DNA from 2 places in the Rhizobium sp. P28RR-XV genome. Region 2 is predicted to be linked to the other one. Evidence: riboswitches for the same ligand, from Rfam matches in the RefSeq annotation. Region 2 holds a riboswitch; the other holds the start of a gene.
The links. Region 2 has a riboswitch for FMN ahead of HGP12_RS25435 (6,7-dimethyl-8-ribityllumazine synthase). Riboswitches for the same ligand answer to the same signal wherever they lie in the genome.
Positions count from the first base shown of each region.

Region 1 (14,762 bases), on a different contig from region 2:
AAACTGGCATGGACGGATCAGCAACGTCCAAGAGCGAAAATGCCAAAGGTCATAAGCCGGACTTATGCTCTGACGATGGGCAAAAACCATAGGCCGGACTTATGGGCGCAGCGTGATCCCGACTTTGACAGTGCCAAGCCGGGTCGGACAAGGTGGGGGTTGTTTTCAGCCTCTGGAGAACCTCGATGGATGCTATCGTGTTGGGCGGCGGGCTCATGGGAGCCGCCTCCGCCTTCTTTCTCGCCCGGCGCGGCATCCGTGTGACGCTTATCGAACGCAATCGGGTCGGGAGCGGCGCGACGGTGGCGTCATTCGGCAACATCAGGCGAAGCGGCCGATATATTCCGCAATTGCCGCTTGCTCACCGCTCGCTTGCCCTGTGGGGGCAGGCGGAGGCCATGCTCGGACGCGACGTGGAATTCCGCGCAACCGGCCATCTGCGGCTGGTGTTCAGCCAGGAAGGGCTGGCGGCGATGCGGGCCTTCGTCAAGGATGCCCGGCCATGGGGACTGGGCCTGGAAGAGTTGACCGCGAAGGACGTGCGGTCGCGCTTTCCCGGCCTTGGTCCCGATGCGATTGCGGCCTCCTTTTCCCCGAACGATGGAAGCGGCAACCCGCGTCTCATTGCACCGGCCTTCGCGGACGCAGCCCGAAAATTGGGGGCCGACATCGTCGAAAATGTCGAGATCAGGGCCGTCAGAACAAGTGACTACGGATTTCAGGTCGAAACGTCGAAAGGCTTGCACGAAGCCTCGATGCTGCTCAACGCGACGGGCGCCTGGGGTGCGCGCGTCGCGGGCCTGTTCGGAGAGACCGTTCCGATCGTTGCCAAGGGTCCGCAAATGGGCGTGACGGAACCGCTTCCCCATCGCATTCTCCCGGTCGTCGGCGTATGGGCGCATGATCACGGCGGCGGTTATCTGCGGCAGGTGGAAAGAGGCAACATCGTCTTCGGTGGCGGCGCCGATCGCACCGACGTTTCACTCGACACGGGATACGCCAAGGCGGACCCCGCTCGCTTGCCTGGCCAGCTTCGGTCATTGCTGCCGATTTTACCGGCGTTGAGAAACGTTGCCGTGATACGCACCTGGTCGGGTTGCGAGGGCTACGTCGAAGACGGCCTCCCGGTGATGGGCCGGTCATCGACGACGGCGGGGCTTTTCCACGCATTCGGCTTTTCCGGCCACGGTTTTCAACTCGGACCCGGCGTTGGCGACGTTATGGCCGAAATCATGGCAACGGGGAAAACGGACATCCCATTGCAGGACTTCCGCATCGAGCGCTTCGCAAAGCCGAATTGCGGGTGCACACCTTTGACTTAGATGGAGATTTCATGACTAGGTCGGACGATGCGTAGTTTTCTGCATCATCTGGATCGGACGCGCATTGTGGATATCACTATACAACAAAATCGTTCTCGAAATTCAACTAGTACCGGCCTAGGCCCACATTTTGCGAAATAGATATCCAAGTAACGCAACAATCCGACCGAGTGACAACGCTGCGCTATCGGTTCGGGAAACACCAACAGATCATTAACATTTCACAACCACTCTAAAAGCTATCGGAAGGGATGATCACGTAACAACAAGCATTTACAACCATCGGGGAAGCACTTGAAGAGCGTAGATAAGAATGCGGAAGTATTGCTATCGGAAGTTGATTACTCGAATAGTTTGACAAGCATCCTGTCTACATCGCCGTTGAGCGCGACCCTCATATTTCTTGGGCCTATTGCAGCCGCCGCCTTATTGATGGCTTGCTTTCCACATGCATTCTCCCCCTCATGGACGCCCTTCGTCTTGATGGGCGCAAGCATTCCCGTCATCAGCTTTGTTCTTTTGCAGCGGCGGGAAGAACAGCGAAAGAAAATCGGGTTCATGTTCAATCTGTCATGGATTGCTTGGGTCGTGATGAGTTTGGCGACCGTCTCATATTGCCTGAACGCTGGAACCCGAGAATTCGGCAACTCGCTGGTGCAGCTCAATCCGGGATGGCTGACGCTTATCTTCGGGTGGTTCTTCGCAACCGCCTGCGTCGTGTGGCTCTATCAATCAATAAATTGCTGCATCCATGACCGTCCCGCAGCGCATGGGCGAGATGGCGCATAGACAATTTGGAATGCATGGAAAGGGCGCCTCCATGTGGCGGATGTTCGACAGCGTTCTGCGATTTATGGCGGTATCGGTCGACAATCCCGAGCTGTTGAAAGCGCAATACCGTGCTTTTTCACGCCAGATGCCGATGATGTATTTCATCCTGATGTCGAGCACCTGGGCGGTTGCCACGACGCACATGACGATCGCGCCGACTTGGCTGACGATTGGAGCTCCTGTTGTCCTCACATTGGCATCCCTATTCCGTGTCCACCATTGGTGGCGGTCGCGTCACATGGATCCAACTCCGGAAGTGGCGCTGCATGCCCTGAGGCGGACCAATCGGCTTGCTTTCGCAATTGCTTTTACCTTTACAGCCTGGTCGTTCCTGCTCTTTCCCTATGGTGACGCATATACCCGTTCGCACCTGGCCTTTTACATGGCCATCACGGTGATCTCCTGCATCTTCTGCCTGACGCATCTTCGCTCCGCAGCCATCACCGTAACCGCAATCGTCAACGGCGCCTTCATCATCTTCTTCTGCGCGACCGGACAGCCAACCTTCATTGCGACTGCGATCAACATCGCATTGGTATCGATTGGCATGCTCGTTATCCTCAACATCAATTATCGCGACTTTGCGCACATGGTGAATACGCAGACGGAGGCGTATCGACGCGAGGAGGCGCGGAGCCGTTTGCTGCGGATGATCGATGACATGCCCGTTGCTGTGATGACGGTTGAGCCCGAAACATTGATCATCAACTACGCCAACGAGACCTCGAAAGACCTCATACGCAAGATCGAGCATCTGCTGCCGATCAAGGCAGATGAGCTGCTTGGCACCTCGATCGATGTTTTCCATAGGAATCCGGAACACCAGCGCCGCATTCTCGCGGATCCGGCAAATCTGCCCCACAATGCCCGCATCAAGCTCGGGCCGGAAGTGCTCGATCTCAGGATTTCGGCAATTACCGCCGATGACGGGAGTTTTCTGGGGCCGATGCTCAGCTGGGCGATCGTCACCAAGGAAGTGGAGGCTGAGGGACGCATACGCCAGCTCGCGCATTACGACACGCTGACGGGGCTGGCAAACCGCACCGCGTTCAATGCGCAATTTGACGCGAGCCTCGGCAAGGCGGAGCATGATTCCTCGCTATTATTCATAGATCTCGACGGCTTCAAGCTGGTCAACGATACCAAAGGCCATCGTATCGGCGATGCCCTGCTGAAGGCGGTCGCCGATCGGCTGCGAGCCATTTGCGCAGCACCGGCCATGACGATTGGACGGCTCGGCGGTGACGAATTTGCCGTGCTTGCTCCATATGCCGAACCCTTGCCGGCGGCGATCCTGGCCGGCCGGATCATAGATGCGCTCTCCATGCCGTTCGACCTTGACCAGGCGAGCCAGGTTCAAATCGGCGCATCGATCGGCATCGTACACGCACCGATTCATGGGGAAACGGGAGAAGCTCTGCTCGCACGAGCCGATATCGCGCTTTACGCGGCAAAGGCCGCCGGCAAGGGCGTATATAAGGTGTTTTCCGCAGAGATGGAAAATCGCATCCAGGAAAGCATACGGCTTCAAACAACGCTGCGGGCATGCTTGCGGGACGGCCGCGGATTGTTCGTCTTCTATCAGCCGATCGTCGATATCCGCAGCAACAAGGTCACGGCACGGGAAGCATTGATCCGCTGGCACCACCCACAAAGGGGCTGGATCCCACCTGCCGAGTTCATTCCCATCGCAGAGCAGAACGGATTGATCGAACAACTTGGCGACTTCGTCTTGAATACAGCATGTCGGGATGCCGTCCAATGGGAGGATGGTGCGCGCGTGGCCGTCAACGTATCGGCCGCTCAGCTCGGCAAGGGGAGGATTGCCTCCACGGTATTATCGGCGCTGGCGTCTTCCGGGCTGTCGCCGGATCGGCTTGAAATTGAGGTGACCGAAACTGCGATCTTCGACGATGAGCATGGGGGCATTGGAGATCTGCGGCGCATACATGACTTGGGGGTCCGCGTGGCCCTGGACGATTTTGGAACCGGCTACTCGTCCCTCACCCATCTTCGCGCCTTCCCCTTCGACAAGATCAAGATCGATGGTTCATTCGTAAGGGATGCCGTGAGGCGGCCGGAATCCGCCGCCGTCGTCCGGGCGATTGCCGATCTGGGCAAGCGGCTTGGTGTCACGACCGTCGCCGAGGGCGTGGAGACGGAAGCGCATCTTCAATGCGTTCTGACCGAAGGATGCAGCGAGGTCCAGGGCTATTTCTTTGGTCATCCCGAGCCGAGCCGGAAGGATGCCGATGCAGTCATGGCTCTCAATGCGATCGCGGCAGTCGCAAAAGTCTTCTCGGATGCCTAGCCCTTCCGCCAAAAAGGGAACGACAAGCGTCCGCCGTCAGATATAGCTATTAACGCAGTCCCACCGCTTTCGCACGCGTGTCGCTTGGGCTTTCTCCGAAGGTGCTGCGATAGATGATGGAGAACCTTCCCGGATGAAAGAAACCCCATGTCGCGCAGACTTCGCGAACGGATTGCCGGTTCAATGGGTCTCGCAATTGATCGCGCGCAGCTTTCAGCCTGATTGTGCGTAGATAGGCACCCGGCGATGTTTTTCTGAATGCCTTGAACCCCATCTGCAGGGCACGAAGCGAAACTCCGACATCGTCAGCCACCATCGATATGGTGAAGGGCTCGGTGATATTGGCGTGCATATAGTCTATGGCACGGCGCACATGCCACGGCGCAACCATCGACACCTTCTCCTTACCCAAATGGCAGGAAAGACGATGCTGGCCAAATCTGATGACAAGGTCGGCAAGCGTTTCGCTCATCGCCGATACGGCAAGTGGGGAGGATAAGAGCGGCCCGTCATTGCGCATGCCTTGGATGATCGTTTGTGCCAGGTTGCCGATGAGCTGACCGGCGGGTGTTGCAAGATCGAGAACGGGCTCCAGATCCAACGATTCGAGGATCGGCCTTTCCAGGAGCGAGGCCAGCATTCTCTTTATGATTTTCCAGTCCAGCAAGAGGGCGTCCAGGCTATTCGGCTCGCCCTGAAGCGAGCGATCGCGGGCCTCATGATTGTTCGCCATGAGAATGTGCCCGGCACCACCTTCCGCGACCCTTCTTCCTATGGCCAGCCGCAGCGAACCCGCGCGAGGTATGTAAAGCCCAAGATGTTGCGGAGTTTCATCGAGCGTCCGGACTTCCCAGGGACTTTCATAGGCCGAATGGACCGCCGTAAGAGACCCGCTTCTTCTAAAATCCGCCGCCCAGGTGAAAGCCCGGTCCTTGCCCAATGGCTTGGCAGCAAAGACGCCATAGGCTCCTGAAAACGCCTCGACCATCGACTCGAAATCGCGGCCCTTGTGGGTTGGCGCGAAATCATAAGGTGACGCGTCGTGACGGCGCGCAACATTGTCGAAGCTCAACGATACCATGCAGCTTGGCTCTTACTCCCCTTGCCTACTTGTCATTCGCGTACCGCACCTCGCCTGAGATTGTCGCAACACCGATATGACCTCCCGAATGCTCCAATGCTGCCTCCTTTGACGGGCTGGGATTGGCGCGATCTCCGCTGGCCGGGCCGATCTTGATGAAGTAAGCAGGATCGGCACATCAGGGACCGGGTTTCTCAGCTTGAGAAAAACAAAGCGTCCTCGAAAGATTCACACTTATAGTGTAAATTAAAATGGTCAGAAAATGAAGTATAATCCGCTCGACCATGTTGCAGTCCATTTTTTGCGGGATCTTCAACCTTCACGCGTGGCTTCCCGGAACGAGCGGGACCTGCTGCGGCTGATCTGGAAGTCTCCCGGCATCGAGCGCTCCGACCTGACCGAGCCGCTGGACCTCACGCAGCAGTCCCTGCATCGAATTGTCGGGCGGCTGCATGACCGAGGTATGGTCGTCTTTTCCGCGTCGGAAACCCGGCGCCCCGGACCGCCAAGCCCTGGACTGACGCTGTGCAGAGACTGGTGCTTGACGCTCGGAATCTCGGTGAATGTCGGCTCGATCGGCCTTTGCCTCATGGGTTTCGGAGAGCCTCTGGAAAACGTGGAAATCCCGCAGGCGGGATCTTCGCTTCCGGTAGAATTGGACCGGATCGAAGCCGCGCTCGAAGACCTTCTTATTCGCCGACGCGCCAAGCGCGGCGATATCCTCGGTGTCGGCTTGGCAGTCTCCGGGCACCGCATGCTGGAAACAGCCTTCAATTGTCCGCTGCCGCTCGCTCACTGGTCACTGATCGACCTGGCGCCGATCGTCGGCAAGCGGCTTGGCTTGCCGGTTTGGGCTGATAATGTCGCAAGGACCGCGGCCTTGGCGGAGGCGATCTTCGGCGTCGGTCGCGATGCTCCGGACTTCGCCTATATCGCCCATCTTCACGGTTATGGCGGCGGTCTGGTTTCCGGCGGCATGCCGTTTCGCGGCAGTTTCGGCAATGCCGGCGAGTTTTCGGTTCTCTTCGAGCGTCAAGACTATGGCGATCGACCGGCACTCGGTGTCTTGCTCGAACATCTTCGCGCCAAAGGATACCCGGATCTGACGCTGCGGGATCTCAAACGCGAAGAGCTATTGAATTGGGATGACGTCACCGAATGGGTCGATCGTGTGATGCCGGCGCATAATCGCGCCATCAACGCGATCTGTGCGGTATTCGACCCTGCCTTGATCGTCCTTGGCGGTGAGCTTCCGCATCGGCTGGCGAAGATGATGATCGAACGGACTGAGATTAACAATCTGCCTCGTCACGGCGCATTACGAGACGTGCCTGAGCTGACGGTAGCAGAGATGACCGATTCCCCCGGTGCGATCGGCGCGGCATTGGTCCCCTTGTTCGAGACGGTGTTGTGATGGCCTTCGCTCGCGGCGACATCGCACGATATTCAAAGCGATCCGCCGGAATATTGCGCAATATCCTAAGTGCGCAACCCAATCTCAGTAGTTTACCGGCGCTCATGAAGCGAAGTGCCTCCGACGATGGATGACCTCAAAAAAATTTCTGACCTCTGTCGGAATTTCCTTTCGCCGGCCGTCCTTGGAGCATCAACCGCTTTCAAACCGGAGGTACATCGTGGAAAACATTCAATCGACCTGGCAGACCGCCGCCATTCTCATCGCCCGTCTAATCTTCGCGGCCGTCTTCCTGATGGCTGTCTCATTCAAACTCATGGACATGGGCGCGACCGCCAGCTACATCGCCGCCGCCGGCTTCCCGTTACCGCTGTTCCTGGCCTGGTGTGCAGCGGCTCTCGAGGCGCTGCTGGTCATCGCCTTCCTCAGCGGTGCCTTCTTCATCCCGGCGGCGATCATTGCAGCCCTCTATGTCATCTTTCTTGCATTCTCATTCCACGGTCCATCACACTGGACGGGTAATCAGGCCGAATTCGGCTTCTTCGTCGATCACTTTACTTTCGTGGCTGGCCTGCTCTTCGCCGCCGTGCATGGGCCGGGCAGCGTGCTTGTCGCCACGGTGGGCCGGCCGAGCGCAGAAACCGAGTAATATCCTTCGTGCCAAACGATGAATAGCATGCCGGCTTGCGAAGCGACCCCAATCATCAGGCTGCTTTTTCCGGCATGTTCGCCAATCGATAGGCTATCAAATCCTCGATCGTAACCAAAAGCAGGCCATGGCGTTCTGCAAATATTTCGAGTTCCGGCAGCCGAGCCATCGTGCCGTCATCATTCGCCACTTCACAGATCACGCCGGAAGGCGACAAGCCGGCAAGCCTGGCGAGATCCACAGCCGCTTCGGTATGGCCGGGACGCGACAAGACGCCATTCGGATGCGCGCGGAGAGGGAAAATATGACCGGGCCGGGCAAATTCCTCCGGACGTGAGCCATCCCTGACGAGGGCCTGAACGGTTGCCGCCCTGTCGGCGGCGGATATTCCGGTGGTCGTTCCCGGGATGTAATCCACGGAGACGGTGAAGGCGGTCTTCAAAACCTCGGTATTGCGCGGCACCATCAACGGAATTTCGAGCTCGTCGAGCCTTTCGCCTTCCATCGGAACGCAGATAAGACCGCGGGCATGGCTCATCATGAACGCGATCGCCTGTGGCGTGACCGCGTCGGACGCAATCACGAGATCGCCTTCGTTTTCGCGGTCACGATCATCGACGACCACAACGATCTCACCCCGCGCAATCGCCGCGATCGCATCTTCAATTTTCGAAATTGCCATTTTCCTGCCTTTCAAGGGTTGCCGTTCAAAACGGCGCGCATGGCCTGTCAAAGCCACCATTTTCCCTTGGGCGAACAAGCATGTGAACGCCACCATTGAAGCGGCGTCTCCTGCGTTGCTCTCTTCCATCCGGACTATGACCGTCGGCTCCGGCATCTCACCGGATCTGCTGACCCTTCCGAAATTCGGAAGGCGCTCGCGGGCTCCGAGTTGCCTCGATACCGCCGGTGGGGAATTACACCCCGCCCTGAGAACATCTCTAAGATAGATGATGATTGTTTCGTTCTGCAAGAGGCTGACCGCACTTCCGCTTTCGAAAAGCTGGTTTTGCGGTGAAAGCACAGTTCCTCTTTATTGAACGAAGCTAGGACATAATCAAACCACCATCGACATTGATCGTCTGGCCGGTGATGTAGGCCGCATCGTCGCTGGCCAGAAAAGTGACGAGACCTGCAACATCCTCCCCCGATCCGGCCCGTTTCATCGGAATGCCCTCGACCCATTCCTTCATGAGTTCACCAGGACCGTAATTGCCGAGCAGCTTGCCCCATGCCTGGTCGTTATAAGCCCACATGTCGGTTTCGATGATGCCGGGGCAAAAGGCGTTCACGGTAATGCCCTCGATCGCGACTTCCTTCGCAAGGCTCTGGGTTATGCCGACGACGCCCATCTTCGATGCCGCATAATGCGGCGTATAGATAAACCCGTCACGCGCCTGGCCGGAGGCGGTATTGATGATGCGGCCGCCGCGTCCATGCTTGCGCATGCGGGCAATCGCCTGTTGCGCGCAGAGGAAGACGCCCTTCGTGTTGACGGCCATGACCTTGTCCCATTCGCCTTCGGTCATATCCTCGACGCGGGCGATGGTGATGACGCCGGCATTCTGGATCGAAACGTCGACAGCCCCGAAGGCCGTCTCGGCCGCGTCGTAGAGACCCTTTACGCTGGCCTTGTCCGTCACGTCGCCGACGAAGGAAATCGCCTTTCCGCCGCCAGCCTTGATCTCATCGGCGACCGCATGAACGGATTCCTCGTTGGCGGAGACCACCAGATTGGCGCCTTCGCGCGCGAAGCGCCTGGCGATCGCGGCGCCGATGCCACGGCTCGCGCCGGTGATGACGACGGTCTTGTTTTCGAAGCGATGCATTTCCTATTCCTTTTGCAGTGACAGCCATGCCGGGCGCTGATCCTGAGGCCGATCGCCCTGCCTGTTGCTGGCGACTTCAAACAGCTGCCGAGATAATCCCGGCAAACTCCGATGCCTTCAGGGACGCGCCTCCGACCAGGGCGCCGTCGACATTGGAGACGCCGAAGATCGCCCTTGCGTTCGATGCCTTGACCGAACCGCCGTAGAGGATCCTGACACGGGGGCCATCTTCTCCCAGCCGCGCCTCAAGCGTTTGCCGGATGGACGAATGTACCTCCTCGATCTGCTCGAGGGTCGGAACCAGTCCTGTCCCGATCGCCCAGACGGGTTCATAGGCGATCGTCATGTTCGAACTGGTTGCGGCATCGGGAATTGATCCTTCAAGCTGGGCGCGAACGACCTCGATCGCTCTGCCGTCATCCCGTTCTGCGCGCGTCTCCCCGACGCATATGATGCTCGTCAGCCCCGCGTTGTGGACTGCTGCCGCCTTGGCCGCGACTGCAGAATCCGCCTCCCTATAGGCGGAGCGGCGCTCTGAATGTCCCAGAATCACGAAGCGCGCGCCGATTTCGGTAAGCATCTCCGCGGAAACATCTCCGGTATAGGCGCCTGACGCCTGCGCGTGGCAATCCTGTGCCCCGATGGCAATCCTTGAGCCCCGCGTCCGTTCGGCCGCCTTTTCCACCAGCGTGAAGGGCGGGCAGACGACGATATCGCACGCCGCCTCGCCCGTTATCCCCGTCAGCGCCTCGATCTCAGCCAGGGAGGAAGCGAGACCGTTCATTTTCCAGTTGCCGGCAATCAGTTTCTTCATCACATCACCAGCAGCAGAAGCCGCCGTCGACGAGCAGGTCGACGCCCGTCACGAAGCTTGCGGCATTCGACAGCAGGAAGACGGCCGGGCCGACCATCTCATCGACCGTTGCCATACGCTGCATCGGCGTCTGCTCCTCGAAAAGTTTGGTCTGGTGGACCATTTCCGGGCGCGTGTTCATCGGCGTCGCCGTGTATCCCGGCGAGATGGTGTTGACGCGGATGCCGCGGCCGACCCACTCCATCGCCAGCGACTTCGACATGTGGATTACGCCGGCCTTGGAGGCATTGTAATGGGCCTGGCTCAAGCCGCGATTGACGATGACGCCGGACATGGAGGCGATGTTGACGATCGATCCGCGTCCATGTTTCAGCATGGCGCGCGCTTCCGCTTGGCACGACAGGAAAACGCCCTTCAGGTTGATGTCCATCAGCGTCTGGTACTGGTCTTCCTCCATCTCCTCCGCAGGATTGGCGTTGGCGATACCCGCGGCGTTGACCGCAAGCGTCAGAGGCCCAAGCTCCGCCTCGGTGCGGGCGACCGCATCCCCAAGCGAGGATTTGCTGGTGACATCGGCCGCGATCTGGATGGAGCGGCGACCGGCCGCCTCGATATGCGACGCCGTGTTGGCCAAACCGTCGTCGGATCGACGGTCAAGGAGCGCGACGTCGGCGCCGCACTGCGCGAGGCCGATTGCGATACGCTGCCCGATCCCGCTTCCGGCCCCGGTCACGATGGCGACCTGTCCCTTGAGATCGAAAAGCTTTGGGGCGTTGAGAGTGATGTCGGACACCGCTCTTCCTTTCTGTTATCTAAATTGTCGCCAGTTCCATGACCGAGACGTCGTTCGCCTCGTCACGACTGAGAATGCCTGCCTGCTTGCCCTGGGCGAGCACGAGAATGCGGTTCGACACGCCGAGAACCTCCTCGAGATCGGAGCTGACGACGATGACCGCGACCCCCTGTTTCGCCAGGTTCACGATGATGTCGTAGATGCTTGCCCGCGCGCCGACATCGATGCCTCGTGTGGGTTCATCGAGCACCACGACCTTGGGATCGCGCATCAGCCACTTGGCGATGACGACCTTTTGCTGGTTGCCGCCCGAAAGGTCGGAGGCATATTGCTCGGCGCGACCCTTGACGCCGAATTTCGCCACCGCTTTTTCGGCGAAGGCACGCTTGACGCGCGATGTGATCCAACGACCGCCGAGTTTGTCGAGATTGGCGTAGATGATATTTTCACTGATGCGGTGACCGACGACGAGGCCCTGTTCCTTGCGATCCTCGGGCACCATCACGATACCCTTTGCGATCGCATCCGCCGGATCGCGAAGCTTGAGCTCTTCTTCTTCCAGCCTGATCGAACCGACGCTGATCGGATCTGCGCCGGAAATGGCACGCACGAGTTCCGTGCGACCGGCACCGACCAGCCCGGCGATACCGAGGATTTCACCCGCATGAACATCGAACGTCACGTCCCGGAAGGAGCCGTCAGGCGAGCTTAACCCGCTGACCTGTAGCACCGCACGATCCGTCGGTTCTGGAAGAGCAGGAAACAGGCGGTCGAGCGAGCGGCCGACCATGCTTTCGACGATGGTGCGAACGGGTGTCGCGCTGTCGGCGAACTCCTGGACACGCTCGCCATCGCGCAGGACGACGATGCGATCGGTGATCTGCCTGATCTCCTCCATGCGATGCGAAATGTAGACAATGCCGACGCCTTCGGACCGAAGTTTCCTCACCTGTTCGAACAGCGCTTCCGTCTCCGCCCCGCCAAGAGCGGCGGTCGGTTCGTCGAGGATCAGCAACTTGGCGTTGAGCGCCAGCGCCTTGGCGATTTCGATGAGCTGCTGATTGGCCGTCGACAGACCCGCGACCTTTCGCGTCGCCGGTATATGCAGATTGAGGCGGGCGAGCTGCTCCTGCGCGCGCCGGATCATCTGGGGGCGATCGACAGCTCCGTTCTTCATCGGCCATCGCCCGATGAAGACATTCTCGGCGATCGAAAGATGCGGCAGGAGCTGCAATTCCTGATGGATGAGAACGACGCCCTTATCGATCGCCTCGCGTGGGGTAGCCGGGGCATAGGGCTGCCCCAGCCATGTCATTGTTCCCTCGGAGGGCGTCCGTGATCCGGCGATGATGCCGGACAATGTCGACTTGCCGGCCCCGTTCTCCCCAAGAAGCGCGACCACCTCGCCGGGATGGACATCCAGGCTGACATTCTTCAGCACCTGAAGCGGTCCATAGCGCTTGGATATGCCCCTCAGGGAAAGAACGGGCTCAGTCACGGCACACCTCCTCAAGACTTCGGCACGATTACGGATGGTTGGCGATGAAGCCGGCCACGTTTTCCTTGGTCGTCAGCGTGGCGTCCATGAGCTGCACTGGAGGGACCTTCTCGCCGGCGACGAGCTTGACCGCATTGGCGACGGCATCGCGGCCCATTTTCTGCGTCTGCTGTGTCGCAGTGACGTCGAAGACAGCCTTGCTGAGCGCTTCAAGAGCCGCCGTATCGCCGTCGAAGCCGCCGACAACGATCTTCTGGGATGGGTTTGCCACCTTGATCGCCTGCGCGGCGCCGAGTGCGAGCGCGTCTGCCTGAGCAAACACGATCGATACGTCGGGATTTGCCTGCAGCATGTTCTGCATGATCTGGAAGCCCTCGTCCTGAGCCCACATGTTGGAATATTGCTCGGCGACGACCTTCACGCCGGGATTTGCCTTCAGTGATTCAGCACAACCCTTGCTGCGGTCGACTTCGGGCGTCGTGCCCTTCTGACCGTGAATGATCACCATCTTGCCCTTGCCGCCAGCCTGCTTGAGGATGTAGTCGCAAACGGCCTTGGCGGACGCGACGGAATCCGTGGCGAGGAAAGTGTCACCGGGGGCACTATCGGCATTGCGGTCGACGTTGACAACCGGAATACCGGCATTCTTGGCGAGCTTGACGGGAACGCTTGCCGCCGCAGCACCGGCCGGAATGTAGATCAGTGCATCGATATTCTGGGTCAGCAGGTCCTGGATCTGGTTGATCTGGGTCGGACCGTCGCCCTTGGCATCCACCGTTACGACCTGAAGGCCACGCTTCTTGGCTTCATCCTCGACGGACTGCTTGATTTGGTTGAAGAAGTTTGCCTGCAGGTTTGCGACGGCCAGGCCGATCTTCTTGGCCTCCTTTGCCTGAACCGAGCCCAACGACATCGCCAGCACGGCGGCCGAGGCCAGAAGAATGCGCGCAAGTTTCATTTTATTTCCTCCTTTTTGTAGTGAACCCTTGGGTACATCCTCCCCCTCGGGCAAGTGATCCGCTCCAAACCTCTCGGAGAGGAACTCGTTAGGGTCCGCCGGGCGCGGACCTGAATGTCAGGCCCGCCGCCTGCGGATCGTTTCAGCACCCACCGCAAGCACGATGACGATGCCGATGATGACCTGCTGCAGGAATGGCGAGACGTTGAGCAAGTTGAGCCCGTTGCGCAGGACACCGATGATCAGGACACCGATGAGCGTGCCGCCAATGCCGCCGGATCCGCCGGAGAGCGAAGTTCCACCGATGACGACAGCCGCAATCGTGTCCAGCTCATAGCCGAAGCCGCTGGACGGCTGAACGGAGTCGAGGCGCGCCGCCAGCACGATGCCCGCCAGACCGGCAAGAACCGCGCTTACGACATAGACCGCAATCGTCACCAGCTGGACATTGATGCCGGCAAGACGAGCAACTTCCGGATTGCCGCCCACTGCATAGAGCATGCGACCCTCGGAGCGGAAATGCAGGAATACCCAGGCCACGGCGACGACCGCCAGCATCAGGAAGACCGTCGCCGTCAGCACGCCGAAATGGCGATCGATCGCGAGCATCATGAACCAGTCGGGAAACCCGACGATCTGCTGTCCGTCCGTAATCATGTTCGCGACGCCGCGTGCTGCCGACATCATCGCCAATGTCGCGATGAAGGCCGGGACCCTGAACAGGGTGACGAGAAGTCCGACGATCAATCCGCTGACAGCTGAGGCAAGGAGCGCCACGGCAATCCCCGCGACAAGCGGCAGGCCGGCAATATTTGCCGTCCAGCCCATGACCATCATGGCAAGCGCCAGGACCGAACCGACCGAGAGGTCGATGCCGCCGATCAGGATGACAAAGGTCATGCCCACGGCCATGATTCCAAGCACGGTGATCTGATCGAGAATGTTGAGACCGTTGCGGAGCGAAAGAAACGCATCGGTGCCGAGGCTCAGGAAAACGCAAAGAGCAAGCAATCCGACGAGCGGTCCGGTCGCACCGGCGAGCTTGCTCAGCCATATCGCGGACGGATGTTTTTCTTCGCTGACGTTGATCGCCACCATTATTCCTCCCGGAGATTAGGGCCAGCGGCCAATATTTCCTCAAGCTAGAATATTTATTCATGCTTGCCGGAAAATTCATTATCAACTCAATTTAGGCCTGTCAACCGAGTTTTCTGGACCATGTTTTGCAACTTGTCCCTCGCCGGGGCTTGACTAACTGCCTT
Region 1 covers NZ_JABAIG010000006.1:367,711-382,472, forward strand. Annotated here, with positions in the region: gene HGP12_RS15490 (NAD(P)/FAD-dependent oxidoreductase) at 186-1,322, shown strand; gene HGP12_RS15495 (hypothetical protein) at 1,617-2,111, shown strand; gene HGP12_RS15500 (putative bifunctional diguanylate cyclase/phosphodiesterase) at 2,074-4,464, shown strand; gene HGP12_RS15505 (AraC family transcriptional regulator) at 4,514-5,545, opposite strand; gene HGP12_RS15510 (ROK family transcriptional regulator) at 5,808-6,959, shown strand; gene HGP12_RS15515 (DoxX family protein) at 7,180-7,608, shown strand; gene ribB (3,4-dihydroxy-2-butanone-4-phosphate synthase) at 7,664-8,290, opposite strand; FMN riboswitch at 8,404-8,549, opposite strand; gene HGP12_RS15525 (glucose 1-dehydrogenase) at 8,655-9,437, opposite strand; gene tpiA (triose-phosphate isomerase) at 9,514-10,251, opposite strand; gene HGP12_RS15535 (SDR family oxidoreductase) at 10,256-11,044, opposite strand; gene HGP12_RS15540 (sugar ABC transporter ATP-binding protein) at 11,064-12,542, opposite strand; gene HGP12_RS15545 (sugar ABC transporter substrate-binding protein) at 12,571-13,500, opposite strand; gene HGP12_RS15550 (ABC transporter permease) at 13,618-14,598, opposite strand.
Region 1: linked by a shared signal. The riboswitch ahead of ribB (3,4-dihydroxy-2-butanone-4-phosphate synthase) and the one ahead of HGP12_RS25435 (6,7-dimethyl-8-ribityllumazine synthase) in region 2 are both predicted to bind FMN.

Region 2 (14,762 bases):
GGATGCATCATCATTTCGCTTGCGGGTGCAAAGGATTGTCCGCCGCCAAAGCGGCTCGCTCAATGACTTTGGCAATCTGGACGGAAAGCGCGGGATCGGAGACGGCGCGGGCAAGCGTTAGACCGCCGCTCAGCGTTGCCAGGAGAAGGATGGCACGATCCTCTGCCGGTGTTTCGGCGGAACTTGTGCTTTCAGGCAGGCCAGCTGTGACATCCGCGATAAGTTTTCTCAACTCCACCGTATAGATGCGGCGGGTTTCCTCGTCGGCGCGCATCACATCGGGGGAAAGGCTTGGCAGCGTGCAGCTGTCGCCGAGATCGCAAGTCCGCTTGTAGCCGAGATAAAAGCTGGCAAGCGCCTTCAGCCAGTCTTTCGGCTGGTTTTCCCTGAGTGCCAGGATCCCTTGGCGCAACTCTTCCAATCCTTCCACGACAGCTGTACGAAACGCTTCGCTCTTGGACTTGAAGTGTCCGTAGAAGGCGCCGTTGGTAACGCCGGCTGCTTTCGTCAGCGCGTCGATGCCCGCGCCGCCATAGCCTTCCTTTCGAAAGACTTGTCCTGCAGCCGCGACGACCCGCGTCCGGGTCTCTTCCTTATGTTCGGCGCTGTAGCGCATTGCTATCTCCATTGAGAGTGATCTCTCTTTATTGCTTGTATAGAGAGTGATCGGTGTGTATCGTTAAAGAGTGATCGGTATATATCAATTACCGTCGCAGGTCCAACAAGGAGATGTCCCATGCCTATTACGCTCACCATACCCGAGGGGCTGCTTTCGTCCGAAGCGCAGGCGCAAGCTTTTGCCGGATTGACGGATGCAGTCCTCGATGTTGCCGGCTTGACCGGAAATGCTTTCATGACGGCAAATGTCATCGGCACGATCAATGTGCTTCCAGCCGGGCACGTACTGGCGGCCGGAAAGCCCGTTGTCGCTGCCTTCATCGAACTTAAGCTGCCCGAAATCGCACTCGCGACCGCCGAAGCCAAGCGCGATTTCATCGCAAGAGTAACCGATGTCGTCGAGCAGGCGGCCGAGGGGCGGATCAAGCGTGAGCATATCTGGTCGAATATAGTCTATGCGCCCGAGGGCGCCTGGGGCATCGCAGGACAAAGCTACAGCAATGCCGATCTGGTCGGCGCCATTGCGAATGCCGCAGCGCATGAGACCGCAGCAAATCACGTCTGAGGTGATGTAACTGGCTTTAATACCGGGCGGCCGCGTGGGCCGCTCGTCCGACAACGAAAAGGAGGCAGGACATGCAACTCGCCAATTATCTGTTTTTCACGACGCATTGCGAGGAAGCTCTTGCGTTCTATGCCGCCTGCGGGCTCGGCCAGGTGACGCTATTGGTCCGGCATGGTGCGTATGGAACGCCATTGTCTGACGATTCAATGCGGGGAAGGGTGATGCATGCGCGGTTCGAGGGGCCGGGCGTGCTGTTCTTCGCATCCGACAATCACGACGCGGAGCCGATGCGGGGGTCTGCTCATATCCTTGTCATGGATGATCGCGACAGCACCGACAGTATTTTTGCCCGATTGGCTGAGGGCGGCAAAGTGACGACGCCGCTCGCTCTCCAGCCATGGGGCAGCTATTACGGCAAGTTGACGGATCAGTTCGGCGTGCAATGGATGGTGGATTGCGCATAGCAGCGGATCTCGACGGGCGTGGCGCGCCAAATAAATACTCCAGTCGTCCGGACGAATTCATGCTATTGTCGTGAAGCTGCGCTATCTCAAACTCAGTCCACTCCAACAGCGAGCACATCATGGCAAACGCAGCATCTATCTACGCCACCTGGCACAAGGACCCGCAGGGTGATACCGCAATGGCGGAATCGCATAGCCCCTATTGGCGGCACTTCATCGAAACGGTGCCGGAGCGTGATTTCTCCTCAAAGACGATCCTGGATTTCGGCTGCAATCGCGGCGGTTTCCTGCGCTTGCTCTATGGCATCCGGCCGTTCCGGCACGGCGTCGGCATCGATATCGCTTCGGAGTCGGTGGCTGCTGCGGTCGAGGCTGTTGGCAATATGCCGCTGCAGTTTCATGTGACGACCGACCTGTCGCCCTTCGCCGATAGTTTCGATGTCGCTTTCAGCTATGAGGTGATCTATCTGCTGCCGGAGCTGAAACAGCACGCCGAACAGATGTTCCAGGTCATGCGCAATGGCGGCGTCTATTACGCTGTGACCGGATGCCACAACGAGATGCCGCTCTGGCCGAAATGGCTCGAGCTCATCGGCGACAACAGCAATGCACCGATGCAGGATCGGTCCCCGCAGGACTATATCGAAGCCTTCACGGCAGCCGGCTTCGATGTCTCCGTCAAACGTTTCGGCTATGACGGCTTCGTGCGTGCAACGAAGGACCGCAAATATTATCCGAGCATTCTCGATGCCTTGAGCTACCCGGCCGAATACAAGCTTTTGTTCCGGCTCGAAAAGCGCGTCTGACATGGAGACGATCGATCGAAAGGGCGGCAGTGCGCTCTGGCATCAGATCGGCGAAATCCTGGCGGCCGATATCGCCGCCGGGACTTTCGTGCCCGGAGAGAAATTACCGACCGAACCCGAGCTGATGCGGCGTTTCGGCGTCAGCCGCTTCACGGTGCGTCAGGCACTGGGCCGCCTGGAGCAGCGTGGGTTGGTCCGCGCCGAGCAGGGGCGGGGAACCTTCGTTCATAAGGGCGTGCTCGACTATACGCTGTCGAAGCGCACGCGCTTTTCCAAGAACCTGATCGAGCAGGGCTTCGAGCCGGGCGGCGAATTGCTCGTTCACGAGATCGTGGCGGCGACGGAACGAGTCGCTGCCTATTTGAAGCTTGTGGCGGGTGCGCCGGTCATTCATCGACGTGGCGTGATGACGGCTGATGGTGTGCCCATAGAATTGGGGGATTCCTATTATCCGGCCGTGCGCTTCCCTGATTTCGACAAGGCGCGCTTGCAACATCCAACGATTTCGGCAGCGCTCGCCAGCTACGGCGTTACCGACTACGAGCGACTGTCGACGGAGATCGAGGCGCGCATGCCGACGGCGGAAGAGGCGCGGCTTCTGCGGCAGCCGAAATCCACACCGCTCCTTATCACGCGCAAGCTGGACGCGGATGCGGACGGGGTGCCGATCACCTATTCGGAGTCGATGTGGTCAGCGGAGCGGATCACCTTCAACGTGGATCTGCGATAGCAGTTTGGGACGATCTTGCCGATAGCTGAGGCAAAAGCGCCCGCCTATGTCAGCCTCAGCGGTGCGAAAGGATATTGATCACCTTGCCGAAGGGGTCGCGGACATAGAAGCGGCGAACGCCCCAAGGCTCGTCCGTCAGGTCATACAATATGCCGAAGCCCAGGGATGTGGCTCGCTGATAAAGCGCATCGACGTCGTCGACTTCAATTGAGAGATCGGGGACGATCGTGCCGGAGCCGCCTTCGCTGGCGATGCTGATCTGCGGAACCGTTGCCGCCTCAGAGGCGAAAGTGAGGATCCAGCCGTGATCCATGACGATATCGAGGCCGAGTAGGTCTTGATAGAAAAGGCGAGCGGTGTCGGGATCGGCGGCGGGCAGGTTTGGGACGATGCGTAGGACGGTCACTGACGTTTCTTCCTTGTGGACATGGAGGCGGGCCTTCACCGCGCCTCCACTATGCTGGCTCAGACCGTGACTGCAGGCAGCAGCTTGGCCCGTTCCGCGAGAATATGGCGGCAGGCGCTTGCTACTTCACGGCCCTTGATGATGAAATGTTCCTTGAAGAACTGGATATGCGCTTCCGACTCCTGGAAGTGATGCGGTGTCAGGACTGCCGAGAGGATCGGCACGCCGGTATCGAGCTGGACGCGCATCATGGCATCAAGAACCGTGTTGGCGACGAATTCATGGCGATAGATGCCGCCGTCGACAACGAAAGCGGTGGCAACGATTGCGGAATAGCGGCCATTGCGGGCCAGCGTCTGCGCATGCAGCGGAATTTCAAGCGCGCCGGGGACGTCGAAGATGTCGATCGGCGACGCGCCTTCCGTCGTCTGCCATTCGGCAATGAAGGAGTCGACCGAACGATCGACGATGTCGGCATGCCAGCGAGCCCGAATGATCGCAACGCGGCTCGGCTGGGTAGAAATCGAAATGGTCATGAATTTGCCTTTCAAGGGTTGTTGTCAAATATCCCTTGGGCGAACACGCAGAATTGCAGCACTCTCCGCGCGAGGGAGGGTGCAACCCGGCTTGCTCTCTTCCATCCGGACTATACCGTCGGCTCCGGCATTTCACCGGATCTGCTGACCCTTCCGAAGCCCGGAAGGCGCTCGCGGGCTCGAGGAAACTCCCCATACCGCCGGTGGGGAATTGCACCCCGCCCTGAGAACGCGTGGACTATAGATGCTTTCCCTCATGGAAATCAAAGAAAAACGCCGGGCTTTTGACCCGGCGCTTGCGAATAATTTTTCAAAGTTTCCCTGCGACGCAGAGGCGTGCTCAATCCTGAATGACGAGCAGGTCGGACGATGCGAAGCGCAGCGTCACCTTTTCGCCGACGCTCGGAGGCATCATGCCGGGGCTGTTGAACATATCGAAGGAAATGGTGTTGCCGGCGACATTCATGCGGGTGCGGATGACCGACCCAAGGAAGTGAGCCGAGGAGACTTCACCGGTCAGGGCCGTATCGCCCTTGGCCGATTCGGCCAATGAGCCTGCTTCCGGGCGCAGAGCCAGCGATACCGTATCACCAGGTTTGTAGGCGGTGACCGATTGCTTGAGCGTGACATCCTGATCGCCGATCGTGATGCGGTTGTTGTTGGGATCCACGACCTTGCCTTCGATGAGGTTCAGCGTGCCGACGAAGGAAGCGACAAAGCGGGTGGCCGGGGTGTTGTAGATTTCGAAAGGCGAACCGATCTGGTCGGCGCGGCCGGCATTCATGACGACGATGCGATCAGAGATCGACAGGGCCTCTTCCTGGTCGTGCGTTACGAAGACAGTAGTGATACCGAGCTGCTGTTGAATAGCGCGGATTTCCTCGCGCAGCGACACGCGGATCTTCGCATCCAGTGCCGACAGCGGCTCATCGAGCAGGAGAACCTGAGGCTTGACGGCGATGGCGCGGGCCAGCGCCACGCGCTGCTGCTGGCCGCCGGACATCTGATAGGGGTAGCGGCTGGCGAGATGATCGAGCTTGATGAGAGCAAGCATCTCCTTGACGCGTTTGTCGATGTCGGGCTTCGCCATGCCGGCGACCTTGAGGCCGAAGGCGACGTTGTCATGGACCGTCATGTTCGGAAACAACGCATAGGCCTGGAACACCATGCCGATGTTGCGCTGGTTTGGCTTCAAGTGGCGCTGATCCTTGCCGTTGATCGTCAGCGTGCCGGCGGTCGGGGCCTCGAAGCCGGCAATCATGCGCAGCACGGTCGTCTTGCCGCAGCCCGACGGTCCGAGGAAGGAGATGAATTCTCCCTTCTCGATTTGCATATTGAAATCGTGAACGACGTGAACGTCGCCGAAAGACTTCTTGATGTGGGTGAGTTCGAGAAAAGCCATAGCGGGGACCTTACGCCTTAATCGGAGCGGATTTTGAGAAACGGGAGACCAGCTGGAGAAGAGCCATGCTGAGCCAAGTCACAGCGAGCGCGATGATCGCCAACGCAGACGGCTCATAGGCTTTGTTAGCTCCGACAAGCTGCATATAGGGCCCAAACGCCGGACGGTTGAGCAGCGACGCCATGGTGAATTCACCCATGACGATCGCGAGTGTGATGAACGCTCCGGAAAGCACACCGCTCATGACATTCGGAAAGATGCATTTGAACATGATGGTTGTCCATTTTGCACCAAGGCTTTCGGCTGCTTCCGTCAGCGTGCCGATATCGATGGTACGCATCGCCGTATCGACCGAACGATACATATAGGGCAGGGATAAAACAATGTAGGAACAGACAAGCAGAATGTTCGTCGTGGAATTATAGCCCGTCAGCGGCAGGATCGACGACGAATTATAGAGGCGGAGATAACCAAAAACGATGACGATGGCGGGAATGACCAGCGGCATCAGCGTGATGAATTCAACCAAGGGGCGAAGCTGCGGCAGCCGCAGTCGCACCCAATATGCGGTTGGCACGACGAGAAGCATGCCGAAGATGATGGTCAGAAGTGCCATCAACATCGAGAAGCCGAAGGCGGTCAGGAAGGTGAAGTCCGAAAAGACCGAAGCATAGGCATCGAAGCTGTAGGCGCCGCGCCGCATGCGCAACGAGAATTCCAACGTACCGATGAGCGGCACCAGGAAATAGATGAGGCCGATGGCAACCGCGATCCAGGCAAAGAGTTTTTGCAGCTTCATTTCTGCCACCGTTCAGCGCGCATGCGCATCAAGATATAGATGACGTTCGATATGCCGGTGATGACGATCATGCCGAGTGCCAGCGCATAGCCGAGATTGGCGTTGTGCAGCACGTCGCCGCGGATCTGCGCATAGAGCACGATCGGAACGATATTCAGCGAGCTGCCGGTGAGGGCAATTGCGGTCGCGATGGCGCCGAAAGAATTGGCGAAGAGCAGTAGCGTCGTGCCCAGCAGGCTGGGCCACAGGATCGGCAGGGCGACCATCAGCCAATATTGCCTGTTGGTTGCGCCAAGAATGGAGGCAGCTTCGCGCCATTCCTTCTTCATGCCATCGAGTGCCGGCGTGATGATCAATACCATCAAGGGAATCTGAAAGTACATGTAAGTGATGGTAAGGCCGAGGAAGCTCAAAAGATTGAAGCCGGTCGAATAAAGGTTCAAACCGAAATGAGCGAGCAATATGGTGACCAGGCCCTGACGGCCTAGCGTCGCGATGAACGAGAAGGCCAGCGGCACGCCGGCGAAATTGGATGCCACGCCCGAGAAGGTCAGGAAGGCGTGGCGGATCCAGGGAGGAAGACCGCCAAGCACGAGTGCCCAGGCAAGGTAAAAACCTATGATCGCACCGCCAAGCGCCGAAGCGGCCGAGATTTTGATACTGATCCAATAAGCGCTCATGATCGTCGGCGCGAACAGGTCGGCGATATTCTTGAGCGTAAAGCTCCCATCCGGCGTCAGAAAAGCGCCGGCGACGAGGTAGATCGTCGGCAGAATCAGAAACAGCAGCGCGAAAATCAGGAAGGGCGCGATGCCCAGCCAGTCGACAACCACGCGTCTGTTGATCATGGGGGTGGAACTGGCCGTTGATGTTGTGACGGTGCTCATGATTGGCCCAATCCGCGGCGTCAAAAAGGAAAAACCTCCCCGCCGAAGCGGGGAGGTCAAGTCAGCTGTGATTACTGTACGTTCGAACCGACGACAGAGTCCCACTTCGTGGTGATGGCGGTCTTGCCGGCAGCCTGCTCGTCGAGCGTCGGGAAGACGGCCTTTTCATAGGCGGCAGCCGGCGGCAGCTTGTCGAGAAGTTCCTGCGGGACCTTCTTGTTCTTTGCCAGATCGTTAAAGCGGATCGGGTGGCAATAGCCCTTCAGCCAGCCGATCTGGCCTTCGTCGGAATAGAGGAACTCCATCCAGAGCTTGGCGGCGTTCGGGTGCGGAGCGAAAGCCGAGATCGCCTGGACGTAGACACCAGCGATAACGCCCGAAGCCGGAACGGTGACGTCAACCGGCGGGTTGCCGTTCAGGCTGTCGCGCCAGGAGAGACCATTGTAGTCCCATGCGATGACGATCGGGGTTGCGCCCTGGGCGAGCGAAGCGGACTTGCCGATGACCGGAACGAAGTTACCTGCTTTGTTGAGCTTGGCGAAATAGTCGAGACCGGCAGCGCCTGCCTTGGCGGCATCCTTTTCACCAGCAGCCAGGCCGGCTGAGTAAACGGCCTGGACGGCCTGGTTCGAGGTGCGCGGGTCGCCGGCGAGCGAAACGGTGTTGGCATATTCCGGCTTCTGCAGGTCGGCCCAGTCCTTCGGCGGATTCTTTACGACGTCCTTGTTCACGACGAACGAGAGAACGCCGTAATAGTCGCCATACCAGTAGCCTTCGGAATCCTTGGCGCTGTCCGGAATGGAGTCCCATGTGGAGACCTTGTAAGGCTGCAGCAGGCCTTCCTTCTTGGCGGTCGGGCCGAAGGAGAGGCCGACGTCGATCACGTCCGGAGCCTGTGGGCCGGTGTTGCCCTTGTTGGCGCGGATTGCTTCGACTTCATCGCCCGAACCGGCATCCGGGTTCAGCTCGTTGACGTCGATGCCGTACTTTGCCTTGAACGCAGCGATGAGATCGCCGTAACCGCACCAGTTGTGGGGCAGGGCGATCGTGGTCAGCGTGCCTTCCTTCTTGGCAGCGGCGATGAGATCGGCGCTCGGCTCTGCGGCCGCAATAGCCGTCGAAGCGACGAGCATTGCGGTAGAGATGGTCAGAAGACGATGAATTTTCGAGGTCACTGCATTTCCTCCTTCTGGGTTTTCAGTGTCTGGCGTTGCTGTTAATGACGTAACATGAAGGTTGTGTGACGGTTTCAAAGCGTTGCGTTTGCTAACAACGAAGATGATTTTGCTTCTAATCAACAAGTATGACAGTCGCTGCATTTCACATCGCTTCGCGAGACGTTATTTTATGCTTTCGCTTCCTTCTTAACTCAGCTTGCGAAACAATTTTGTTTGTTCAAAAAGGCCCTCGAGCGTTTTCATGCGCTTGCTCGTCTCATCCCATGTCGAGCTTTGAACAGCCTCGATCAGGGCCTCGACGATGAAGAGAGTAACGACCGACGAATCCCAGGCAGAGGGGGCCTCGATCTGCACGCGGAACGTGTGTCTTGCATGTTTGGCCGCCGGTGTGGCCCACTGGTCGGTGAAGACGATGATTTCGGCGCCGCGCCGGCGGGCGGCGGCTGCCAGATTGACCATTTCCTGCTCGTAGCGCCTGATGTCGAAGATCACGAGCAGGTCGCCTGGATTCATATTCAGAACATATTGCGGCCAGGTGCTGGAATTGGAGGAGAGCAGCGTCGTGTTCGGGCGGATGACCTGCATATGGGTGAAGAAATATTCGGCAAGCGCGCCCGTGATGCGTCCGCCGACGAAATAGAGCCCACGCTTTCTTTCGGATAGCAGGGCAGCGACGCCGTCGAATGTCGCGGCATCGATATCCGAAAGCGTCTGGCGAAGATTATTCATGATGGCGTCGGCGAAGCGATTGAGAATATGCGTGCCTGGCGCGTTCGATGCCCAGCGATCATGCTTCGTCAGCGGGTTGGAGATCGTCGCTTCCACCTCTTGATGAAGATGGGCCTGGAAGTCCGGATACCCCTTGTATCCGAGTTTCTGCACCATGCGCGCGACCGTCGGCGTCGAAACGCGCGCATTTTCGGCAACCGTCGTGATGCTGCCGAGCCCTGAAACCGGATAATTGTCGAGCAGGCTCTTGGCGAGCTGCTTTTCGGCGCGCGTCAGCGTCTCGAAGCGCGCGTTGATCACGTCAGAAACTGTCTTCGACGCAGTGTTCACTCGATTTTTGCTCCCCGGAACGGTCTTATGCCGCTTTCCTGCAACGATATAACAACGCTGTCATATTTCGAGTCAATGTCACAAATGAAGAAATAATTTCAGTTTTCGATTGACAGCGGCAAAAACCTGAAGAATTCTTTTCTTATAAGATTTTATTAATCGGCAATGGGGCGTCTCCGATGCTTGCGCAGCAAGGCATTTTGACGAAGGCGGATGGCGATTGTGTCTCGGTCGAAAGGCCGGATGGAAGCAGTGCGATTTTGCTTGTCTGCGAGCACGCTTCCCGCGCTCTCCCCGAGCGCTTCGGGGATCTCGGGCTTTCCGCCGAGGCGCTTTCCAGTCATATTGCCTGGGATCCGGGCGCACTGGCGGTTGCAAGAAGAATGTCCGCCAGCTTGAATGCGACGCTGGTCTCTCAGCGTTTCTCGCGTCTGATCTATGATTGCAACCGGCCGCCGGAAAGTGCAGGCGCCATGCCGGAGACGAGCGAAATCTATACGATCCCAGGCAATCAGCATCTGGACGAGGCAGACCGGCACGCACGCACGCAAGGCCTTTACATACCGTTCCACGACGGGATCAGGACCCTGTTGAAAGAAAGGGCCGAACGCGGACAAAAAACCGTGATCGTGACAATTCACAGCTTCACGCCGATCTATAATGGCAATCCGCGCGCGGTGGAGCTTGGCATTCTGCATGACGAGGACCGTTGGCTGGCCGATCGCATGCTGGATGCGGCAGCTGAAGCGCCGCTCTACCGCACCGAACGCAACCAGCCTTACGGGCCTGAAGACGGCGTTACCCATACGCTGAAGCTGCATGGGATCGCCAATAGCCTGCATAATGTAATGATCGAGGTCCGCAACGACCTCATTCACGATGACGTCGGCCAAGGGGTCGTGGCCGATTATCTGACGGGGCTTCTCCAGAGCAGTCTGGAAGCCTGAGCATAAAGAAAAAGACCCCGGGGAGCAGTTCAACTGCGATCGGGCCGCATGGCAAGAGCCAGCGGCTCATGTGACACATGGTTCTCCGCAATCCCGCGGACAACCGGGCTTTAGGGGGAATGGCATGTCTGATTATTCAGAGTTAGACAAGAAGCAGGATGTCCAGATCCTGCACTCCATGGGCTACGCCCAGGAGCTGGAACGGCGCATGAGTTCATTCTCGAATTTCGCCGTGTCCTTCTCGATCATCTGCATTCTTTCGGGTGGTATCAATTCGCTCGCCCAGGCGACATCAGGCGCCGGCGGCGCCGCGATCGGCATCGGCTGGCCGGTCGGCTGCTTCATATCGCTCGTTTTCGCCATAGCAATGGCACAGATCAGCTCGGCCTATCCGACGGCGGGCGGCCTTTATCACTGGGGCTCGATCCTCGGCAATCGCTTCACCGGCTGGCTGACCGCCTGGTTCAACCTGCTCGGCCTCGTCACCGTGCTCGGCGCCATCAATGTCGGCACCTATTATTTCTTCGTGGGTGCTTTCGGCGGCTATTTCAACATGACCGACACCACGCCGGTGCGCATCCTGTTCCTGGTGGTCATCACCGGCCTTCAGGCACTCGTCAACCATATGGGTATCGGTCTGACAGCGAAGCTCACGGACTTTTCCGGCTACCTCATCTTTGCGACTTCCGTCGCCCTTGCGGTCGTGTGCCTGGTTGCCGCACCTTCCTATGAATTCGCCCGGCTTTTCACGTTTACCAACTATTCCGGCCTGGCGACGGTCGCCGCCGACGGTTCGGCAACGGGTGCGCCGGTCTGGCCGCAGGTCTCGACCTTCTGGGTCTTCGCGCTGGGCCTCCTGCTGCCGATCTATACGATCACCGGGTATGACGCCTCGGCTCACACCTCGGAAGAAACCGTGAAGGCCGCTCATTCCGTTCCGCGCGGCATGGTGGCGTCCGTTCTCTGGTCGGCATTGTTCGGCTACATCATGCTTTGCTCGTTCGTGCTGATGCTGCCGAACATGGACGATGCCGCCAAGCAGGGTTGGAACGTGTTCTTCTGGGCGATGGATGCCCGGGTCAATCCCATCGTCAAGGACATCCTGTACCTGCTGATCTTCATCAGCCAGTGGCTATGCGGTCTTGCAACCGTGACCTCGGTTTCGCGCATGATCTTCGCCTTCTCGCGTGATGGTGGCCTTCCGGCCTCCAAGGCTCTCTCACGCGTGAGCCCGAAATACCGCACGCCCGTCGCTGCGATCTGGACCGGATCCGTTCTTTCCGTCCTGTTCGTCTGGGGGTCGTCACTGGCGTCGATCGGCGATACGCCAGTTTACACCATCGTCGTCTCGTGCACCGTCATCTTCCTGTTCTTCTCCTTCGCGATCCCGATCACGCTTGGTCTCTTCGCGTGGGGTACAGCGAAGTGGGACAAGATGGGTCCGTGGAACCTCGGGGAAGGGCTGTTCAAGCTGTTTGCCGTGCTGTCGATCATCGCGATGATCATCATCTTCGTGCTCGGCATCCAGCCGCCGAACGACTGGGCCGGTATCATCACCGTTGGCTTCCTCGCGCTGACTGCCGTCGTCTGGTTCGGTTTCGAGCGCCGCCGCTTCAAAGGCCCGCCGATCGGCGACGCGATTGCCAAGCGCAAGGCCGAGATCGCGGCAGCGGAAGCCGCCGTCGGCGAGAACTGAGCGCGGCAAATTCTTCCAAGCAATGGGGTCGCAGACCTGCGGCCCCTCTCTCCGGTAACGACAAGGCTGCGGAGCGCGGATTAATTTCCGAGCGGCAGCATTGTTCGACAGGCCGATGTTTCAATTCATTGTTCAGGCGGACCAAATTATGAGCAGCTATACGTTCGACGACCTCAGACGAGATGTGGCCGAAGGGCGCATCGACACGGTCCTGGCATGTCAGGTTGACATGCAGGGCCGGTTGATGGGCAAACGCTTCCAGGCGGAATTTTTCATCGAAAGCGCCTGGAAGGAAACGCATAGCTGCAACTATCTGCAGGCGACCGATATCGAGATGGAAACGGTCTCCGGCTACAAGTCGACGAGCTGGGAGAAGGGCTATGGCGACTATACGATGAAGCCCGATCTCGCCACACTCCGTCGCATACCCTGGCTCGATGGCACGGCGCTCGTCCTTTGCGATGTGCTCGACCACCATACCCACGAAGAAGTGCCGCACTCCCCGCGCGCCATCCTGAAGAAGCAGGTGAAGCGGTTGGAAGCTATGGGTCTCAAGGCCTACATGGCCTCGGAGCTCGAATTCTTCCTGTTCGACCAGAGCTATGACAGCGCGCGCGAAGCCGGCTATCGCAACATGAAGCTCGCCAGCGGCTATAACGAGGACTACCACATCTTCCAGACCACCAAGGAAGAAGAGGTGATGCGGGCGATCCGCACCGGCCTCCAGGGCGCGGGCATACCGGTGGAAAATTCGAAGGGCGAGGCCTCGGCGGGGCAGGAGGAAATCAACGTCCGCTACGCTGATGCGCTTGATATGGCCGACCGCCATGCCATCATCAAGAATGGCTGCAAGGAGATCGCCTGGTCTAAGGGCAAGGCCATCACCTTCCTGGCGAAGTGGAACTATAGCGCTGCCGGCAGTTCCTCGCATATCCACCAGTCGCTGTGGAGCGTCGACGGCAAGAGCCCGATGTTCTTCGAGGAGGGCGGCAAATACGGCATGTCGCCGATGATGACGCACTATGTCGCCGGGCTTTTGACCCATGCCAGCGAAATCACCTACTTCCTGGCGCCCTATATCAATTCCTACAAGCGCTTCATGGCCGGCACCTTTGCGCCGACCAAGGCGATCTGGAGCAAGGACAATCGCACGGCCGGCTATCGCCTCTGCGGCGAGGATACCAAGTCGATCCGCATCGAGTGCCGCGTTGGCGGCTCGGACCTTAATCCTTACCTGGCTTTTGCGGCTCTGATCGCCGCCGGCATTGCCGGTATTGAAAACAAGCTCGAACTCGAAGCGCCCTTCGTCGGCGATGCTTACGGCGCGCGCGAAGTTCGCGAGATACCGCGCACCTTGCGGGATGCCGCCACGGCCCTGACGACTTCGAAGATGCTGCGCACCGCCTTCGGCGACGACGTCATTGATCACTATACTCGCGCCGCCGAATGGGAGCAGGAGGAGTACGATCGTCGCGTCACCGATTGGGAAGTGGCGCGCGGATTCGAAAGAGCGTAAGGCTTTTGCGATCTGCCTCATGCCCGATTTTCATTCTATGATCGGGCGGGGCGCCAGGATGTTTTTTGCGGTTGCGGGACATCCGGCAAATCAATTGATGACGAAGAAAACAGGAATTCGATCATGACCATGATCACATGCGTCTCCCCGGTAAATGGAGAGGTTTATGCCGAACGTCCGGCCTTGTCGCTGGATGCAGCCAAGGAAGTGGTGGCCCGTGCACGCAAGGCACAGAAGGATTGGGCGCGTCGCCCGCTGGAAGATCGCGTCCAGCTCGTGCTGAAGGGTGTCGCCCGGCTCAATGAGATGGCCGATGTGGTCGTACCCGAACTTGCCTGGCAGATGGGCCGCCCGATCAAGTATGGCGGTGAGTATCGCGGCTTCAACGAGCGCTCCAACTATGTGGCTTCCATCGCTGCAGACGCACTGGCGCCCTTGGTTGTCGAGGACAGCGCGAATTTTGCCCGCCGTATCGAGCGCGAGCCGCACGGCGTTGTCTTCGTCATCGCACCCTGGAACTATCCTTATATGACGGCGATCAACACGGTCGCCCCGGCACTGATGGCCGGCAATACTGTCATTCTCAAGCACGCGAGCCAGACGCTGCTGGTTGGCGAGCGGCTTGTTCAGGCTTTCGTCGAGGTGGGCGTTCCCGCCGATGTCTTCCAGAATGTCTTCCTCGATCACGAAACGACTTCGGCGCTGATCGCAACCGGAAGCTTTAACTTCGTCAACTTCACGGGCTCGGTCGAAGGCGGGCGATCGATCGAGCGCGCCGCTGCCGGCACCTTCACCAGTCTCGGACTGGAGCTTGGCGGCAAGGATCCGGGCTATGTGATGGAGGATGCCGATCTCGACGCCGCCGTCGATACGCTGATGGATGGGGCGACATACAATTCCGGCCAGTGCTGCTGCGGTATCGAGCGCATCTATGTGCATGAATCGCTCTACGACAGCTTCGTGGAAAAGTCGGTCGCATGGGTTTCGAACTACAAGCTCGGCAATCCGCTCGATCCCGAGACGTCGCTCGGACCGATGGCGCACAAGCGCTTTGCCAAGGTGGTGCGCGAACAGATCGCCGATGCCGTCGCCAAGGGCGCCAAGGCGCTGGTCGATCCCAAGCTGTTTCCGGCCGATGACGGCGGCGCCTATC
Region 2 covers NZ_JABAIG010000012.1:142,543-157,304, forward strand. Annotated here, with positions in the region: gene HGP12_RS25405 (TetR/AcrR family transcriptional regulator) at 11-616, opposite strand; gene HGP12_RS25410 (tautomerase family protein) at 737-1,183, shown strand; gene HGP12_RS25415 (VOC family protein) at 1,255-1,647, shown strand; gene HGP12_RS25420 (bifunctional 2-polyprenyl-6-hydroxyphenol methylase/3-demethylubiquinol 3-O-methyltransferase UbiG) at 1,767-2,453, shown strand; gene phnF (phosphonate metabolism transcriptional regulator PhnF) at 2,455-3,183, shown strand; gene HGP12_RS25430 (VOC family protein) at 3,239-3,589, opposite strand; gene HGP12_RS25435 (6,7-dimethyl-8-ribityllumazine synthase) at 3,649-4,125, opposite strand; FMN riboswitch at 4,215-4,360, opposite strand; gene HGP12_RS25440 (ABC transporter ATP-binding protein) at 4,466-5,527, opposite strand; gene HGP12_RS25445 (ABC transporter permease) at 5,538-6,326, opposite strand; gene HGP12_RS25450 (ABC transporter permease) at 6,323-7,213, opposite strand; gene HGP12_RS25455 (ABC transporter substrate-binding protein) at 7,285-8,388, opposite strand; gene HGP12_RS25460 (MurR/RpiR family transcriptional regulator) at 8,578-9,450, opposite strand; gene HGP12_RS25465 (N-formylglutamate amidohydrolase) at 9,630-10,397, shown strand; gene HGP12_RS25470 (amino acid permease) at 10,522-12,093, shown strand; gene HGP12_RS25475 (glutamine synthetase family protein) at 12,242-13,609, shown strand; gene HGP12_RS25480 (aldehyde dehydrogenase family protein) at 13,733-14,762, shown strand, end outside.